2 regions of the Ectobacillus soli genome follow, and region 2 is predicted to be linked to the other one. Evidence: riboswitches for the same ligand, from Rfam matches in the RefSeq annotation. Region 2 holds a riboswitch; the other holds the start of a gene.
What was found. Region 2 has a riboswitch for preQ1 ahead of ACAN53_RS15450 (QueT transporter family protein). Riboswitches for the same ligand answer to the same signal wherever they lie in the genome.
Positions count from the first base shown of each region.

Region 1: linked by a shared signal. The riboswitch ahead of queC (7-cyano-7-deazaguanine synthase QueC) and the one ahead of ACAN53_RS15450 (QueT transporter family protein) in region 2 are both predicted to bind preQ1.

Region 1 is NZ_JBGJZM010000001.1:1,641,636-1,651,244, reverse strand. It holds gene ACAN53_RS08585 (M3 family oligoendopeptidase) at 1-1,278, shown strand, start outside; gene ACAN53_RS08580 (DinB family protein) at 1,446-1,958, shown strand; gene ACAN53_RS08575 (efflux RND transporter permease subunit) at 2,034-5,099, opposite strand; gene ACAN53_RS08570 (DUF6254 family protein) at 5,287-5,415, shown strand; gene ACAN53_RS08565 (ATP-binding protein) at 5,449-6,684, opposite strand; PreQ1 riboswitch class I at 6,922-6,965, shown strand; gene queC (7-cyano-7-deazaguanine synthase QueC) at 7,057-7,719, shown strand; gene queD (6-carboxytetrahydropterin synthase QueD) at 7,719-8,207, shown strand; gene queE (7-carboxy-7-deazaguanine synthase QueE) at 8,200-8,913, shown strand; gene ACAN53_RS08545 (hypothetical protein) at 8,930-9,103, shown strand; partial or broken gene queF (preQ(1) synthase) at 9,351-9,609, shown strand, end outside.
Region 2 is NZ_JBGJZM010000003.1:185,513-195,121, forward strand. It holds gene ACAN53_RS15420 (DoxX family protein) at 1-114, opposite strand, end outside; gene ACAN53_RS15425 (flavodoxin domain-containing protein) at 476-1,009, shown strand; gene ACAN53_RS15430 (HD domain-containing phosphohydrolase) at 1,048-2,601, opposite strand; gene hydA (dihydropyrimidinase) at 2,938-4,359, shown strand; gene ACAN53_RS15440 (NCS1 family nucleobase:cation symporter-1) at 4,411-5,883, shown strand; gene ACAN53_RS15445 (Zn-dependent hydrolase) at 5,978-7,198, shown strand; gene ACAN53_RS15450 (QueT transporter family protein) at 7,321-7,806, opposite strand; PreQ1 riboswitch class I at 7,815-7,859, opposite strand; gene ACAN53_RS15455 (DUF2871 family protein) at 7,996-8,403, opposite strand; gene argC (N-acetyl-gamma-glutamyl-phosphate reductase) at 8,713-9,609, shown strand, end outside.

The DNA of each region.
Region 1 (9,609 bases), on a different contig from region 2:
GAATATACAAAGTTGATGTCTTCTGCCAAAATTCCATTTGAAGGGGAAGAACGAAATTTATCGCAGCTTTCCCCATTTATGCAGCAGCCAAATCGTGAATTGCGTAGAAAAGCAAGTGAAGCGTACTATGGCTTCTTAGCTGATCATGAGAGTGAATTGGATCATATTTACGACGAACTCGTTACCGTTCGAACGAATATTGCTAAAAAACTAGGGTTTTCTAATTTCGTTGAGCTTGGTTATGCGAGAATGTACCGGACGGATTATAATGCAGAAATGGTAGCGGCATACCGTAAGCAAGTATTGGACTATATTGTTCCGCTTGCGACAAAGCTTCGTAGCCGTCAGCAGGTGCGCATCGGTGTTGATAATCTAAAGTATTATGATGAAGGATTTGAATTTAAGTCTGGAAATCCCATGCCAAAGGGTGATTCCCAGTGGATTTTGGAACAAGGAAAAGAGATGTATCGTCAGCTTTCAAAGGAAACAGATACGTTTTTCTCTTTCATGACGGATAATCATTTGCTGGATCTTGTAGCGAAGAAGGGAAAAGCAGGCGGAGGATACTGTACATTTATTGAAAATTATAAAGCACCGTTTATTTTTTCTAATTTTAATGGTACGTCAGGTGATATTGATGTGCTTACGCATGAAGCAGGACACGCATTCCAAGTTTATGAAAGCCGTAATGTTCCGATACCTGAATATACATGGCCAACCTATGAAGCATGTGAAATTCATTCAATGAGTATGGAATTCTTTACATGGCCTTGGATGCAACTATTTTTCAAGGAAGATACAGAAAAATATTATTTTTCTCATTTGAGCTCTGCACTTCTATTTTTACCATACGGTGTGAGCGTTGATGAATTCCAACATTTTGTCTATGAGCATCCAGAGGCAACTCCTGCACAGCGTAAGCAGGCATGGAGAGAAATTGAAAAGAAATATTTGCCGCACCGAGACTACGAGGATAATGAATTTTTAGAAAAGGGTGGGTATTGGCAACGTCAAGGGCATATTTACAACTCACCGTTCTATTATATTGATTATACACTTGCACAAGTTTGTGCCTTCCAGTTCTGGAAACGTTCGCGTGAAGAACGAGAAGCGGCTTGGAATGATTATGTTACACTTTGCCGTCTTGGAGGTAGTCAATCGTTTTTACATCTTGTAGAAGCAGCTCATTTACAATCGCCTTTTGCAGATGGTTGTGTAGAATCCATTATTGGTGATATTCAAGCTTATCTGGATTCCGTTGACGACACAAAAATGTAAAAAATAGAAATGGTTGTTACGATTTTAAATGCTTTTTCGTGAGATAATGAAGGGGAAGGAAAGAGGTTTCCCTTTCTATAGTTACTAGGCAAGGGTGTTTCTTTCTTAAGAAAGAAACACCCTTTTTGCCATTTACTATGGGTGAGACAAAGGAGTGGGATTCTATCATGAAAACGGAGAGCTTATCATCTATTTTACATGAGTTGAAGGAAACCCGAGCCGCTGTGTTACATGAAATTAAAAAGCTTCCGGATACTCAGCTTAATGCAAAACCAAAGAGAGAATCGTGGAGTATAATTCAAATGTTGCATCACCTTCATTTAGTGGAACAATCTGTTACGTCTAATATTACTTATGCTCTTCGAACTTGTAAAAAGTGCGATGTACCCCGTAAGATGTTACCGGTTACGCTTGATCATGTAAATATGCCGGAACAGTTGACACCAACGGAAACTATTATGAAACGAAATGAAATCGAAGAGCTTCTTCATGCTTCTCGAACTAGTTTATTGGAGTGTTTACAAGGGGTTGATGATGAACGTGAGCTGTGGACGAAGGCTACCCAGCATCCTATGTTAGGAGAACTTGGATTAGGTCAATGGCTACAGTTCTATGAACGATATGAAAGACATTATTTGTATGAAATTAAAGAGGCGAAACGATCGTTGCAGCATAGCTAGATGAATATTGGTTAGGATGAAAAAAGAAGGCCCAGATTAGATTATACTAAACTGGAACTTCTTTTTTATTTCACTTCATTTACTCGTTTGTTTCCGTTCTTTTTTCGCTTCTCTGCGGAAGAATAGCTCATACATAATTGGTACGATAATGAGCGTTAATAAGGTAGAAGAAGTTAAGCCGCCGATTACTGTAATTGCTAAGCCTTTTGAAATAAGCGTTCCTGAAGAAGAAGTTAGTGCTAATGGAATCAAAGCTGTTATTGTTGCGAAAGCTGTCATTAGGATTGGGCGTAATCTAGTTTTTCCAGCTTCAATTAAGGAATCACGAATCGTCATTCCTTTTAAATTATGGTTTTGACCAATACGATCAACTAAAACAATTGCATTTGTTGTAACAATACCAATGAGCATTAAGAATCCAATCATTACGCTAACCGATAAAGGTTCTTTGGCTAAAAATAGGAATACGAATGCACCAATTGGAACGAATATTAAGGAAGAAAGGATTATAAATGGAATACGTGCTTTTCCAAATGTGATTAGCATGGTTAAGTACACAAGACCAATTGCTACAAGCATAGCAAGTAAGAGATCTTGGAATGTTTTTACCGTATCATCACTTCCGCCACCAGCAGTCAGAGAAACATCTTTTGGAAGCGTGAGGTCTGTTTTAACGCCGCTCACTACAGTTTGTGTCACTTTTTGTGTATTGTTTCCTTTTACTTGTGCAGATACACGTGCATACACTTTACCATCTAGTTTTTGAATGGACGTAAAGGTGTCTGCATCTTTCACATCTGCAACATCGCTTAGTGATATAGGCCCGCGCTGACTAAATAAAGTGATTTTCTCTAAATCTTCACGAGATGTAAGAGATTTATCATACGATAGTTGTACGGATTGGTCCTTGTTGTCCAGTTTTAGTGTACCAACGCTAACAGGAGTTGTTTGATCAGAAATAGTGCCGAGAATTTGGAATCCAGATAAACCATATTCGCTTGCTTTATCCGATTTAATTTGGATTAAATATTGTTTTTGTTTTTCTGAGAAATTGTTTGTAACGTATTTTAAATTATCATTTTTCTTCAAATAATCTTCGACTTTCGTTGCAGCCTCTTGCAACGAATCTAAGTTATTTGAATACAAATCAATGTCGACATTATTGTTAGATGGCGGACCGCCACTAGATAGCTCTTGTACGCCGAGTTTTGTACCTTTTGCATCTTCATCGGCGAGCGTTTGCATATCTTTTTCAAGCTTTGGAATGAAAGATTGAACATCTGTTACGTCCTTCAAGTTAATGAAGTAGTTGGCTTGATTTTCACGTTTTAGGCCCGTACTAAAGTTACGTCCACCAACACTAGTTGTTACTTCTTTAATTTCACTCTTTTCTGCAAACATTTTTTCCATTTTTAAGGAAATATCGTTTGTCTTAGAAACGGATGTTGAGGCAGGAAGTTCAATAGATGCTACTAGTGTCTTTTGCTGTTCGTTCGGGATAAAAGTAAAACCTAGTCCTGAAACGAGTGTAAAGGAACCAATTAGTAAAACAAAAGAAGAAATGAGGATGATCGCCTTATGGTTTAAAGACCAAGAGATGGCCCGAGCATAGGCACGTTGCAGTGTATTTTCTTTTTCTTCTTTCGGCGCTTGTTTAAAGGCAAAGCGAGCTAGTATTGGCACCACTGTGATGGCAACTAAAAGTGATGCTAGTAAAGAAAATACTACGGTTAAAGCAAATGGTAGGAAGAATTCCCCTGTAATGCCACCGACAAATCCAAGTGGTAGGAATACGACTACCGTTGTAATGGTGGAGGCTGTAATGGCTTTTAAGATTTCTTTGGTCGAGCTTTCTACCAGTTCGTTAGACATGCCGTCCTTCGATTTTCGTACGCGGCGGAAGATATTCTCGATTACAACGATACTGTCATCCACAACACGACCGACAGCAACTGCCATACCACCAAGCGTCATAATGTTAAGTGAAATATTAAGTCTGCTTAGGAAGATGCTTGCAAACAACAGTGAAAGTGGAATCGAGATTATAGCAATAATGGTCGCTCGAATATTGCGTAAAAATAAAAGTACAGCGATTGAAGCAAATAATGCGCCAAGTAATCCTTCTTTTACAAGAGATTCAACGGATTGCTTAATGCCGCTAGCTGAGTCATATCCAATATTGTAGTTGATTTTGTCGTCATATTTCTTTAATGTACTCATTACTTTATCTGCCACTTCAACAGTATTGGCATCTTGTTTTTTCGTAATGGCCATTGAAATGGAATCTTTTTGATTGTAGCGTGTTTTTTCAGCTTGATCTGTTATGGCTTCAATTTTGGCAACATCTTTCAATAAAATTGGAGCTGCTACAGGAGTTGGAGTACCCCCTGTCGTTTTTGTACCTAAAAAACCAACTGTTAGTTGCAATTCCTCTAATTTTTTCACTTGATCTACTTTTTCATCGACACGTACGGGTACTTGTAGATCAGAAGTGTTAACCCGCCCGGCAGGAAAGGATAAGTATTTTGCATTAATTTGATCCTTTATGCTACTAAGGGTTAAGCCATATTGTGTAGCCTTTTCTTTATCTACAGTAATTTGCACAAGACTTTCTTTCGTTCCGCCGATCGTTACACTGTTTATACCAGGGATTTTGTTTAATTCCGGGATGATTTCATCCTTTAATAAAGTTTGAACATCCGCATGGTCTTTCCCGAAAATGGAGATGTTGTAAATTGGAAATGTTCCAAAAGAAAAACGATTTACTTTGGTTTGAGCAGTATCAGGAAGTTTGGCATCCTTGATTAGTGTGTTAATCTGCTGCTCAACTTTAGTCATGTCAGTGTTAAATGGAAATTCGAGATTCACAATTCCCATCGTTTCAAAAGAAGAGCTACTTACTTTTTTAATTCCCTCAATTCCTTTGAATTTTTCCTCGAGTTTCGTTGTTACCTGTTCATTTACATCTGCTGGGGATGCACCAGGATATACTACTTCAACAGAGAGTTGCGGGAATTCAACATTTGGAAGAAGATCTACCTTTAGACTGCTAAAAGAATATAAGCCACCTACAATGAGAAGAAACGAGATGATGAAAACAGCCACCGCATTCTTTAAGCTAAACCTTGTTAGAAAGTTCATAGTGTCAGTCCTTTCTGCTTTAATATTCTTACATAAGCATTATTCTAGATGATAGTTATGAAAAATGCACATGATATGTATTAGTTTTTTATAAGTTTTGTATATGCTTTCTAATCCATTTGTAAAGAATATATTTTTCAGAATGTGCCATTCTAATGTAGAAACGATTTACAAGGAGATGATAGGCATGGCTGATCAAAAGCGAGAGGCACAGCGACAATGGAAATCACGGAAAGAAAATCAACAACCACATGGAAAAGTGAAATCATTTGCAGAACTTACAGATAACGAAAAATCGAATGAAAGAAAGCAGTAATAGAAAAAATGAAGAAATCGTAATGTACCACGTTTACGTTTTCTTCATTTTTACTACAATTGGAAAGCGTAATTTGAATTTTGTACCATTATCGAGGTTGCTTAATATGGCAATGGTACCTCCCATTGCCTTTATAACACTAAATACGACCATCATTCCTAGACCAGTCCCTTTTTCTTTCGTAGAGTAAAAGGGGGACCCAAGTCGCTTTAATTGATCTTCATTCATTCCAATTCCAGTATCTTCTATTAGAAGCTCGATTTCTTGTTCATACGATTTTGTTGAAATTGTTAAAGTTCCTCCCGTAGGCATCGCCTCAATTGAGTTTTTAAGAATATTAAGCAAACATTGATGCAGCTTTTGTTTTTCACCAAGAACGGAAGATGAATAATGAGGCGGACTATACTGAATGATGACGTTTGCAAAATTAGCCATCGGCGTAATGAGACTAAGAACATTAGCTATCTCGTGATGCAAATCTAACGTTTGCATTTTGTCAATGCTTGGCTTAGCGAATGTCAAGTAATCCGTAAGCACATGATTTGCTTGGTCAATCCCATTGATTGCTATATCTAAGTACACCTTTTGTTCTTCACGCGAGCAATTTCCCGATTGAAGAAGCTGTAAAAAACCGCGTGTGGAAGTGAGGGGATTGCGTATCTCATGTGAAATGGAAGCCGCCATTTCACCAATAAGCTGAAACTTTTCCGCGTTCATAAGTTCGTCCTGGAGTTTTACCTGAGAACGCAAAATTTCTATTAAATAGAGTATTAATATAGTTCCAAACGTGCTGCAAAGTTGGTATACAATAATATAGTCCATGTATTCTTTTGGACCTACTTCAGCAATGAAAAATGGAATCCAACCTCCTGAGAATACGGCTGAGATGAAAATGGACAGTACAATTTTCTTAGAAAAGGTAGATTGGATATAAATTCGACGTGTAAATATAAGTACTATAAATAGAATGGTTGAAGCAAGTAGGGTATTATACCCGCCGATACCACCCCAAAATAAACGATATATATTCATTGCAACCCATACGATTCCTCCTGCAACAGGACCACCAATATAGGTACTGCTAATGAGAACAATTTGTCTCATATCAAATCGATAGCCACTAAAGGGCTGGGCTGCAAATGTAATGCAAAGAAAGGCAGAGCATATACTTAGAATAATGAAAATGAAGGAACTAAGCTTGGGATGTTGTTTCCCTTTTTGTACCCAGAAAAGATGATATGTTAAGGTGGAAATTAAAATAATTAACATGTTCATCAGCTGGTAGACGATAAAAATCTTCAATACCTAAACCACCTCATTCTTTCAAAGAAAAAATCTTTATAGGTATATAATACTATTATTAGAAAAAAATATAAATACTATAATTTGTCCACGTAAAAGTTGTACTAGATGAAGGGTCTGTTGCGAAATTTTGTTCTTTCTATTACAATACATAGGTATCCTATCGTACAAAATAGTTGAATGGAAGAAAGTCCATGCCTAGGCATGGGAGAGGTTCGCGAACTCCCTCTATAAAAAACTAAGAAAAACAACATCCAGAGGATTTGTTTTGTTTTTTATGAAGTTCAAGAATACTCGTCTTCTAATTTTCTTAAGAGAGAAAAGGAGAATGAGTCGATGATGAAGCAAGAAAAGGCAGTTGTTGTATTTAGCGGCGGACAAGATAGTACAACGTGTTTGTTTTGGGCGCTGCAGCAGTTTAAGGAAGTAGAAGCAGTTACGTTTAATTATAATCAACGTCATCGTTTAGAAATTGAATGTGCAGCGAACATTGCAAAGGAACTGGGCATAAAGCATACGATTCTTGACATGGGTTTGTTAAACCAGCTTGCTCCTAATGCACTAACTCGAAATGATATTGAAATTACACAGGAAGACGGCGAACTTCCCTCTACGTTTGTAGATGGACGTAATTTATTGTTTCTATCCTTTGCGGCTGTGCTGGCAAAGCAAGTAGGAGCAAGACATATTATAACGGGTGTTTGTGAAACGGATTTTAGTGGGTATCCGGATTGCAGGGATGTTTTTGTGAAGTCTTTAAATGTAACGCTTAATTTAGCAATGGATTATGAGTTTGTTATCCATACGCCTCTTATGTGGTTAAATAAAGCTGAGACGTGGAAAATGGCTGATAGACTAGGTGCTTTTAATTTTGTCCGCGAAAAAACATTAACCTGTTATGAAGGAATTATGGGAGATGGTTGTGGAGAATGCCCTGCATGTAAGCTTCGAAAAGCTGGTCTTGATACGTTTATCGCAGAGCGCGAAGGAGCGAATGCGTAATGGAACAAGGCTTTTTTGGTTTTCGCATTGTAGATAATTTACAAAAAATAGATATTGATATAAAACGGACGCAGCTAAAGTACCATGCAAAACGTGTAATGGTCAGCAAGGAATTTACATTTGACGCTGCGCATCATTTACATGCATACGAAGGAAAATGCAAAAATTTGCATGGGCATACGTATAAAGTTGTGTTTGGCATTAGTGCATATCCAAATGAAATCGGAATTGCCGTTGATTTTGGTGATATAAAGAAAATTTGGAAAGAACAGATTGAAATTTATTTAGATCATCGATATTTGAATGAAACATTGCCACCGATGAATACAACAGCAGAGAACATGGTCGTTTGGATTTTTGAAAAAATGGAAGAATCCTTGGCGAGTTGTGCAAAGGAATTTCGAGAAGCACGGGTAGAATTTGTGAAATTGTATGAAACACCGACTAGCTATGCTGAAATGAGACGGGAGTGGATGCTCCTTGACTAACATTCCGGTTTTAGAAATATTTGGTCCAACCATTCAAGGAGAAGGAATGGTCGTCGGAAAAAAAACGATGTTTGTTCGAACAGCTGGATGTGATTATCATTGTGCATGGTGCGATTCTGCTTTTACATGGGACGGGTCAGCAAAGGAACATATTAGGCGAATGAACGTCGAAGAAATTTGGGAAGAATTACAGCGCTTAGGAGAGAATCGATTTTCACATGTTACGATATCGGGTGGAAATCCGGTGTTGATTCCAGCTATTGGCGATCTTGTGTCCTTGTTGAAGGAACATCATATTCGCACCGCAATTGAAACACAAGGTAGCAGATGGCAAGAGTGGCTTCTTGACATAGACGACGTAACTATCTCTCCCAAACCACCAAGCTCCCATATGGAAACGAATTTTGAAATTCTAGATACGATTGTGCAGCGGCTACGTAATCAGCATATGAGTCTTAAAGTGGTTGTGTTTGATGAAACTGATTTTGCGTATGCGAGAGAGGTACATCAACGATATTCAGACGTTCCGTTTTATGTGCAGGTAGGCAATGACGATGTCCATACGGATCAGAATGCTACGCTCGTAACGAATTTACTTCATAAATACGAATGGTTAATTAATCAAGTGATCGAATCGAATATGAATGATGTAACAGTTCTCCCGCAGCTACATACGCTCGTGTGGGGCAATAAGCGTGGAGTATAAGAGAGGAGCAGAGAACATGCCGGGACGTAAAAACGAAGAGTTAGAGGATGTAACGCTGTTAGGAAATCAACAAACAAATTATGCGTTTGATTATACACCCGAAGTTTTAGAAACGTTTGATAATCATCATCAAGGACGAGATTATTTTGTCAAATTCAATTGTCCGGAGTTTACTAGCTTGTGTCAATAAGGGCACACTTCTGTGGTGACACAGTCGCTTAAACCTCGTGAATTCAGGGAAGGAAGCGATTCTAATCCTGAGCCAAGCCCGCTTTCGGGAAGGTGCAGAGACTATCGAAATCACACAACTGTGAAGCGAGTAAGTAGCATTGTGGAAGAGAGTAGAGTACATCAGAAATGATGGAAGCGCGAGGGTTCTTTCGTATATATCGCAGTGTACTAAGAACATGATATAGTCCACCTGCAAATTGCAGATGCCAAAAACCGGACAACCTGATTTTGCTACGATTTACATTAGCTATATTCCTGAATTAAAAATGGTAGAAAGCAAGTCACTGAAGCTATACTTGTTTAGCTTCCGTAATCATGGTGATTTTCATGAAGATTGCATGAATATCATTATGAATGATTTAATTGAGCTCATGAACCCGCGTTATATCGAAGTATGGGGTAAATTTACGCCGCGCGGCGGCATTTCCATTGATCCGTACTGCAACTATGGACGGCCGGGTACAA
Region 2 (9,609 bases):
ACCCCCAGTTAATTTTTCGTATCCAGATGTAATCCATTCGTATCCTACATATAAACGTAATACCAATATTAAAATAGCTGAATACTTATTGTTACGAAGGAATTGAACGACCATTTTCATACACCTCTTTTTTGAGATAGTGAAGAAGTTATGCTCTATCACTTCTTCCCTTTTAGTATATTCTAAAAAATAATGGTAGGATGTCCCATCTGTTACAATCATGTTGACAAAATGTTACAAATTATTGAAAAGCATTCTCAAAAGCAGATAGGCTGATTCATTTGTTCCGTTCACGGAAAAGTAAGAAACGTTCATTATGTAATAGAGTAGGAGATGGTACAGTTTAATTAAATAGTAGTAGATTCAAATAGGATGTTCAGACCAAGGTTCTTTACATAATCCGAATTATAAGAACGGAAAATAGATGGATACGTCCTTGTTCGACAAACTTAAATGAATGAAAAGGAGAGTTGATATGAAAACACTGATTCTATATGGATCTAAGCACGGCTGTACAGAACGGTGCAGTCTAAGCCTAGGTGAAAAGGTACATGGGGAAGTAACGATTGTAAATTATAATAACGAAACTGTACTTGATTTAACACCTTTTAAAACGATTATTATAGGAGGATCGGTATATGGGGGGACGATTCAACAAGAGATAAGTAGTTTTTGCCGAGAGAATCTCGCTGTGTTACTTACGAAACGAGTAGGACTCTTTCTTTGCTCTATGATGAAAGAGGAAAAAGCGCAGATTCAGCTTCAGGTAGCCTTTCCTTCCGTACTTGTAGCACACGCAGTAGCTGTAGAACAGTTTGGAGGAGAGATTCGGTGGAATAGTCTGAACTTAATGGAAAAGCTTATGGTGAAGATTGTTGCGAAAACAGAAATGAATCTTTCAAATGAAGAAATAGGAAACGATGTATCGACCGTTTCTGAGGATAAAATTATTTTATTTGCCGAGCGTATAAATGAAGACGGGGATTCTTCTTTACTTTCCCCTCAATAGCTCCGATATAATAGTAGTTATTGAGGGGAGCTTTCCCTTTACAGATCTTCTAAACGGGAAAGTTCACACGTAGGGCGTAGCCCGTCATTAGTTGTGGGAGTTTCAAAACTCTCATCTTGCATTAGCTGAACAAATAAGCCTGCATAATACGGATCCCACTGTGTTCCTTTTCCAGAATGAATAATGCTTAGCGCCTTATCGCAAGGCATTCCTTTACGGTAGGGACGATTGGATGTCATAGCATCATATGCATCGGCAACGGCCATTATTCTGCCAAATAGCGGTATATTATCTCCGCTCAGTCCTTCTGGATAGCCCTTCCCATCGTATCGTTCGTGATGATATTTTACACCTGGGAGGAGTGGTTTCAACTCAATTGGTAGATTAATTTGTTCTAATATGTGTGCGCCAATCACAGGATGCTGTTTAATTTGTTCGAACTCCTCGTCTGTAAGTTTTCCTTCCTTAAGTAACACTTCATCCTTAATTCCAATTTTCCCAATATCGTGAAGCATGGCGGATTTTCGCAGTAACTCAATTTGTAATGGATTTAAACGGGCTGCTTTCGCTAGTTTCACTGTATATTCAGCTACTCGAATCGAATGTCCAGCTGTATAGGGGTCACGTGCATCTAATGTGGCCGCAAATACGGTGAAGAAGCTTTCGATAAGCATATGTTTTTGATTATCTCGTTTCTGGATGCCTTGTATCATATTATTAAAGCCTGAAATAACATATGCAAATTCATCCGAATAGGTATTATCGATAGGCTGTAACTTCCCTCTTCTAACTTGTAAAATGTTTTGTTCTAATACATATATAGGTTTTTTTATATTTTCATATAATAGAATACTGCAAAGAGCAGACAAGGCTACGATTACAATAAGAATAATTATTGACCAACTCCAATACCCATCGAGGTTATCGGAAGTTTGCTGATTTAATTGCACAGTAGAGGCAAGCGTAAATAATAAGACCGGGAAAACGGCAATAAATGCAGAACTCAGTAAAAGCTTCTTTCGAATGCTTATGAATTCATGGTTATTAATTTCGAAATATTCATTATATAAATTTTTCGCTAGATGGTTAAGATGCTTGATTAGTGAATGAAGAATATGTTCTGTTAAAAAAAACTCAATTAAAGCATGGAGTGTAGCAACCAAAACAGCGCCTATACATGCTAACCCAATGTAATAATAGGGTAGGTGTAATTGACCAGTATACACAAAATAAAAGGCTAAAATAGATGCTGGAACGGATAGCCCAAACAAATGTGGAAGCAAAATGCGTCGTACGGTTAATGTTGGTAGCCGATGAGCAGTTGTAAAGGCCTTTTTGAGTATGTCTAGTGAAGGATTAGGACTTAGGAGAGCAATTTTAATCGGATTTATATGATGTTTATAGACAATATATTCGAGACTATACATCGATAACATGGAAACAAGCATAATGAACACCAAAATGTAACTTTCATTTTGTGTGAGATGAAGAGTATGAAAAATAAAGACACTGCCTACACCACCAACGGCGAGTAAAGTGCCTATGATGTAATTGAGTAGTAATTGTTTTTGTAATTTTTTAAAGAGTAACATAATCGTATGCCCCTGTCCCAAGATTATCCTTATAAAACGTAACATAAAAGATAAATCCTTGTATATATGAACAAATAAAAATTCACTATTTCCTCATAACAATATGGAATCTAATACAGTATATTAAGCTTAATATTCAGAATGTTCTAAAATCAAGGTGAGATTATCTTACATAAACTGATACAACATACATGTTATGGAATAAAATGTACCTATTAAACAAGAAACCATAGTGGAAATGGAGGTAAAGATGCCAATCTCGTTAACACAAGTAAGTGAAGTAAGTTCATTTATATGTGAAGTAATTTGAAGAGGAGGAAACTAATTTTGAAGCAGATGATTATCAAAAACGGAATTATTGTAACAGCTGCTGATGTATATAAGGCAGATATTCGCATTAATGGTGAAACGATTGTAGAAATTGCTGATACGATTCATCCGACCATGGAGGATGAAGTAATCTATGCGGATGGAAATTATGTTTTTCCTGGTGGGATTGATGTTCACACTCACTTAGCATGGCCATTTCAAAATACAGGAACTGCTGACGATTTTGAGAGTGGAACGAAAGCTGCGGCAGTTGGTGGGATTACAACTGTAATTAACTTTACAAGTCCGGGAAAAGATCAAACCCTCGTAGAAAACTTACATGAATGGAAGGACAAGGCGAAATTATCTGCTATTGATTACGGCTTCCATACTATTATAAATGGTTATAAGGACAGCTATTTGGAAGAGTTGCCGATATTGGCTAATGAAGAAGGTGTGACCTCCATTAAGCTATTTATGGCTTATAAGGGAGAGTTAATGGTTAATGATCTGGAAATGTATAAAATTATGAAGCGAGCAGGCGAGCTAGGAATTGTTACAAATGTACATGCTGAAAATGGCGACATTATTGACGAAATGGTTGCCGATAGCTTGGCTCAAGGGAAAACAGCACCTATTTATCATGCCTACACACGTCCCCCAGAACTTGAGGGAGAGGCAACAGGGCGCGCACTGTCAATTGCTGAGGTTGCGAAGGCACCTGTATACATTGTACATGTAACGTGTAAAGAAGCACTTGATCAAATTGAAAGAGCGAAGAAAAGAGGGGTACTTGCTTTTGGTGAGACATGTCCCCAGTACTTAGCATTAGACGAAAGTTACTTAGAACTTCCAGATTTTGAAGGAGCAAAATATGTATGTTCCCCGCCCCTACGAAAAAAGCATAATCAAGATGCTTTATGGACTGGTATTCAAACCGGAGTCCTTTCTACGCTAGCATCCGATCATTGTCCTTTCTTCTTTGATGGGCAGAAGTCATTGGGAAAGGAAAACTTTGCTAAAATTCCTAATGGAATTCCTGGACTGGAGGAAATATACTCAATTGCTTTCCAATATGGTGTTCAAGAAAAACGAATTTCTTTACAGAAGTTTGTAGAAATTACGAGTGCAGGACCTGCAAAAATATTTGGATTATATCCGAAAAAGGGAACAATAGCTATCGGAGCTGATGCGGATCTCGTCATTGTTGATCCAACACGAAGCAGAACGCTTAGTCAAAAAACACAGTATACAAACTGTGACTATAACTCCTATGAAGGAACGAAAATACAAGGTGTTCTTACGCATGTTCTATCTCGCGGAAAAATTGTTGCACATGAAGGAACCTTTACAGGTCAGGTAGGTCATGGAAAATACCAATATCGTAGAAAATTTAATGCTCCTTTAGAAGGAAAACCATTACAATTTGCAACTAGCACAAAGGAATAATAGAAGGTATCGCGAGAACATCATCCATATTGTAAACAGGGAGGAATTACTTTGAGTCTACTAGCCCATGATACGACTAAAATCGTTGAGAAAGACCCATCGCTTTATAATGAAGATTTAGCACCTGTTGCAAAAGAAAAAAGAAATTGGAATTGGGTTAACTATACGACTGTTTGGATGGGAATGGTTCATAATATCGTAGCCTACGAGACAGCAGGTAGTTTGATAGGACTAGGAATGAGTGTTTGGCAGGCACTTGCAACAGTAATAACAGCAAACATCGTTCTTATTGTAGCGATGTGGTTAAATGGGGTTGCTGGAGCGAAATATGGAACACCATTCCCTGTATTAGTCAGAGCATCATTTGGTTATAAGGGAGCACATATTCCTGTACTTATTCGTGCATTCGTTGCGATTTTCTGGTTCTCTGTTCAGGCGTATGCGGGAAGCAAAGCAGTTGGTGCTATTTTGGGTGTTTTGATACCAGGATGGAATTCACTTGAACAATACAATATTTTAGGATTAGGACTTAATGCGGCAATTGCAGTTGCACTTTTCTGGATTTTACATGCATACATTATTTCTCATGGTATGGAACGTGTTAAATTCTTCGAGCTTTGGGCAGGTCCATTAATTATTGTATTAGGTTTAGGACTTGTTATTTGGGCTATTACAGTATCTAAAGGGCTTGGACCATTATTTATGGAACCGTCCACTTTAACAGGTTCAAAGTTCTGGGAGATTTTCGCAATTTCTGTGACCGGACTTGTAGGAACTTGGGCTACATTAATTTTAAATATTCCTGACTTTACACGTTTTTCTCGTAGTCAGAAAGATCAAATGATTGGCCAGGCTATTGGATTACCCATTACGGCTATCATTTTTGCCATTATTAGTATTATCACGACTTCAGGAACAATCGTTGCATTTGGTAAACCAATTTGGGATCCAGTTGTTCTCTTACAACAATTCGGAAATCCATTGGTTCTAATTTTAGGTGCATTTGCACTTCTTATTGCTACTTTATCCGTTAACGTAGCTGCCAATGTTGTTTCGCCTGCATATGATCTTGTAAACTTGTTCCCTAAAAAGTTAACCTTCGTGAAGGCAGGGCTCATCTCGGTTGTAGCTGCAATCTTTTTCATGCCTTGGCTTTGGTTTGATAATGCAGATACAATCTTTAATGTTCTAGGAGCTATAGGCGGAGCACTAGGTCCGGTAGCAGGAATTATGATTGCGGATTTCTTCTTGGTACGCCGCAGTCAATATGATGTAAGGAGCTTATATAGTAAAACAGGTGAGTATACGTATAACAACGGTTGGAATCCACGAGCATTTGTTGCATTAGCTGTTGGCTTGCTTGTTTCCTTTATTGGATTAATCATTCCAGCGCTGCATGTCCTTTACACATACTCATGGTTTTTAGGAATTGGCTTTGGGTTTGCAACGTATACATTCCTAATGCGTACAGCTACTAGCGATATATCAATAGAAGAAAAATTAAATAATGTTCCGACACCTTAAGTAATACGTATGTGAGACAAAGGCATCTTGAAACTTAAGATGCCTTTCTTAGTATAGAAGAGATATGAAATTTATGACATGAAGGGGTGTTTGCATGCAACAGCAAAAGATTTTGATAAACGGGGAACGATTAAAGGATGAACTAGAGCGGTTTGCCGATTATGGTCGTACAAAAAATAATGGTGTGACGAGACTTGCTTTATCAGATGAAGATCGTCTTGTACGAGACTATTTTTGTTCTTGTTGTGAGGAACTAGGCATGGCCATTAAAGTGGATGATATGGGTTGTATCTATGCAACTCTTCCAGGAATAGAAGATGCGCCTCCTATTATGATGGGCTCGCATTTGGATTCAGTAAAAAAAGGCGGCCGATTTGATGGGGTTTTAGGTGTGGTAGCTGGTTTAGAAGTAGTGAGAACGATAGTGGAGCATAATATTAAGCCTAAGATTCCAATTACCATTATTGATTTTACGAACGAAGAAGGAGCTAGATTTGAACCTTCCATGATGGCTTCAGGAGTTATTTCAGGGAAATTTGAAAAAGATGTGATGATGAAAAAGACAGATCCTGAAGGTGTTACCTTTGAACAAGCTCTGCAAGCAAGTGGTTACGCAGGAGAGAGTGATAATCGTTTAAAGGATGCTACTGCCTATCTCGAGATGCATATTGAGCAAGGTCCAGTTCTAGAAGCGGAGTCTCTTTCTATTGGTGTAGTTGATTGTGTAGTTGGTATGGTCTGCTATGAAATTGAAATTACCGGAGAATCCGATCATGCTGGAACGACTCCAATGAGTATGAGAAAGGATGCACTCTTTACGGCAAATGATATTATAACGGAAATTCGTAGCAAGCTGAGTACACTTGATAAAGAATTGGTGTATACGATTGGCAGAATGAACGTTCTTCCTAATATCCATACCGTTATACCGAATAAGGTTATTTTCACGCTGGAAGCAAGACATAAAAATCCTGTGGTCATAAGCAAAGTGGAAGAAATGATAATAGGGCTGCAGAGCACGGAAGATTGTGACGTGAAAAAGACAAAGCTATGGGATAGAGAAACAGTTTGGTTTGACAAAGACATTTGCAATAGCTTAGAACAAGCAACTCAATCACTCGGTTATTCTTATAAACGGATGGCAAGCGGCGCAGGACATGATGCCCAGTTTATTGCAAGCTTCATTCCTTCAGCGATGCTATTTGTTCCAAGTATTAAAGGAAAAAGTCACTGTGAGGATGAGCTAACACTTTGGGAAGAGTGTGAAAAAGGAGTAAATGTATTGTTGGAAACCGTTCTAGCGTTGGAAGCATAATGGTTAGCTTATATTTGAATACTATCTCTGAGGGAAGGTCCTTGCACCTTCTCTTTTGTGTTGAAAATGGGGAACGTTAACGTAGCAAACCCAAGATCCGTTATTGAACCTTGGGTTTGTTCTTACACACGTTTTTCAAAATCGACTCGTTTATTTAACGTATACATAATCGGTACGCCGACAATCATCACAATAAATTCCCCAATTGCGGTTGTTAGCCATGTTAACAAAAATGGTAATTGTAAGGCTAAGTGAAGCTCGGCTGCGATGAGAAACATACTAAAGGTAAATACGATTGTATTAAAAATCATGCGCTTATATATGCTTTTGATGATGCGTGCCGATAAGATTGTAGTGAGAAGGGCAAGAATGGACTGTCCAACTCCAAAGATCAAGTCATATAGGGCCATGGGAGAAAAGAATAGATTGGTTAAAAAAACACCAAGGATAATTCCATACACATACTTTTTGTTAAATACAACGAGATGATTGAACATCTCAGAAATTCGAAATTGTATATTGGTAAATCCAAAAGGTTGAATGACTGCGGAAACCACGATATACAAAGCTGCAACAATTCCATTTCCAACAAGGGTTTTTAATTTCATTTTGCATTCTCTCCTTAGTTTTTTAGCGTGGGAGGGTTTCGAACCACGTTCAAGTAAACACTCGATTTTTAATATTAAAGGATGATGATTCAATTCGTCAATAAAAAAGTAAGCGAAAACAAGGACGACTCAATGAATGTACGTGGAGTCGTCCTTGTTTTCATTATAAATTTCTATGGAAGCTTTATATTATTTTTCTGCTTTCACACGATCCTTCAAGCATAGGAAAAAGAGGATAAAGCCTATGGAAAGAATAATATGTCCAATCCCAGCAATTCCAGCAATGGCAGCTCCTGTTGTTACACCCATAACTGTTAATGTACCATGCACACCCATAACCACAACGGTAATAATTAAACCAATATTATAAATATAATAGAACCAATTGAATAAATCGCTAGAAGATAATGAAAAACTCTTTTCAAATAATAAAACAAGTAAGAACATTAACATACCTAACACGAATAAATGTGTGTGTAGAATCGATAGCATTGTTTTTCCAGTAAAATTGAAGGAAACCGTAATTTGTCGATAGTAAAGGCCAGCAAGTAGCCCTAAAATGGCGTAAATAAAAGCGGTATTTAGAATTTTTTTCATTATGATTTTCCTTTCCCAGTTGGAATTTGTAAGAAACGATTACTCGCAAACTAGCAGATTTGGCATCATAAAATTTTTGTATTTCTAGCATACAGCTTCACTATACCTTACGCATATTTTATTAGTCAAGTTTTGAATAGTTACGATATTTATAATAATAGATACTATACAAATAAAATAAGGGAAGAAAATACCCTAGTATAGGCTGTTTTTTCGTCCATATGAAGAAGGGAATAAAGAATTACTATTGTATTATTATTCAGATTTCTGTATTATATTTCATATGAGATAGTTTTTAGGGGGATTGTCATGAAATATAAAGTATTTGTGGACGGACAAGAAGGAACAACCGGCCTAAAGATCCGTGAATATTTAGAAAAACGCGATGACCTTTCAATTCTTGAAATTGATGCGAGTAAGCGTAAAGATAAAGAAGCAAGAAAACTATTATTAAATGAAGCGGATATTGCGTTTCTCTGCCTACCAGATGAAGTGGCAAGAGAATCTGCTACGCTCGTTACAAATTCGCATACGAAAATTATTGATGCAAGTACTGCGTTTCGGACTAATGATAATTGGGTGTACGGCTTACCCGAATTACATAATAGAAGAGAGCAGATTGCCACATCGAAACGGGTATCGAATCCAGGCTGCCATGCAACAGCGTTCATTCTCTCGATGTCTCCTCTGGTGGAACAAGGGATTGTACCTCAAGATTATCCAATCTTTGCTCAGTCGATAACTGGATATAGCGGCGGTGGTAAAAAGCTGATTCAAACATATGAATCAGAGCAAAAGGAAGCATACAATAGTCCAAAGCATTATGCCCTTGCTTTGCATCATAAACATCTACCAGAAATGAAGAAAATAGTCGGCCTTTCCTATGATCCTATTTTTACACCAATCGTTGCGAATTATTATAAAGGGTTAGCCGTATCCATTGCACTGCATCCACGTATGCTTTCTAAAAAAATGGGGGCAAAGGAAATTCATGAATTTCTATCTTCTTACTATGAAGGTGAAAAATTTGTATCTGTCATGCCGTATGATAGTGCTGCAAACCTTGATAATGGCTTTTTCTCTATTACAGGATGTAATGATACAAACCGTAGTGAGATATTTGTATTTGGTGAAGAGGATCGTGTATTACTTCTATGTCGCCTCGATAATTTAGGAAAGGGTGCTTCAGGAGCAGCAATACAGAAT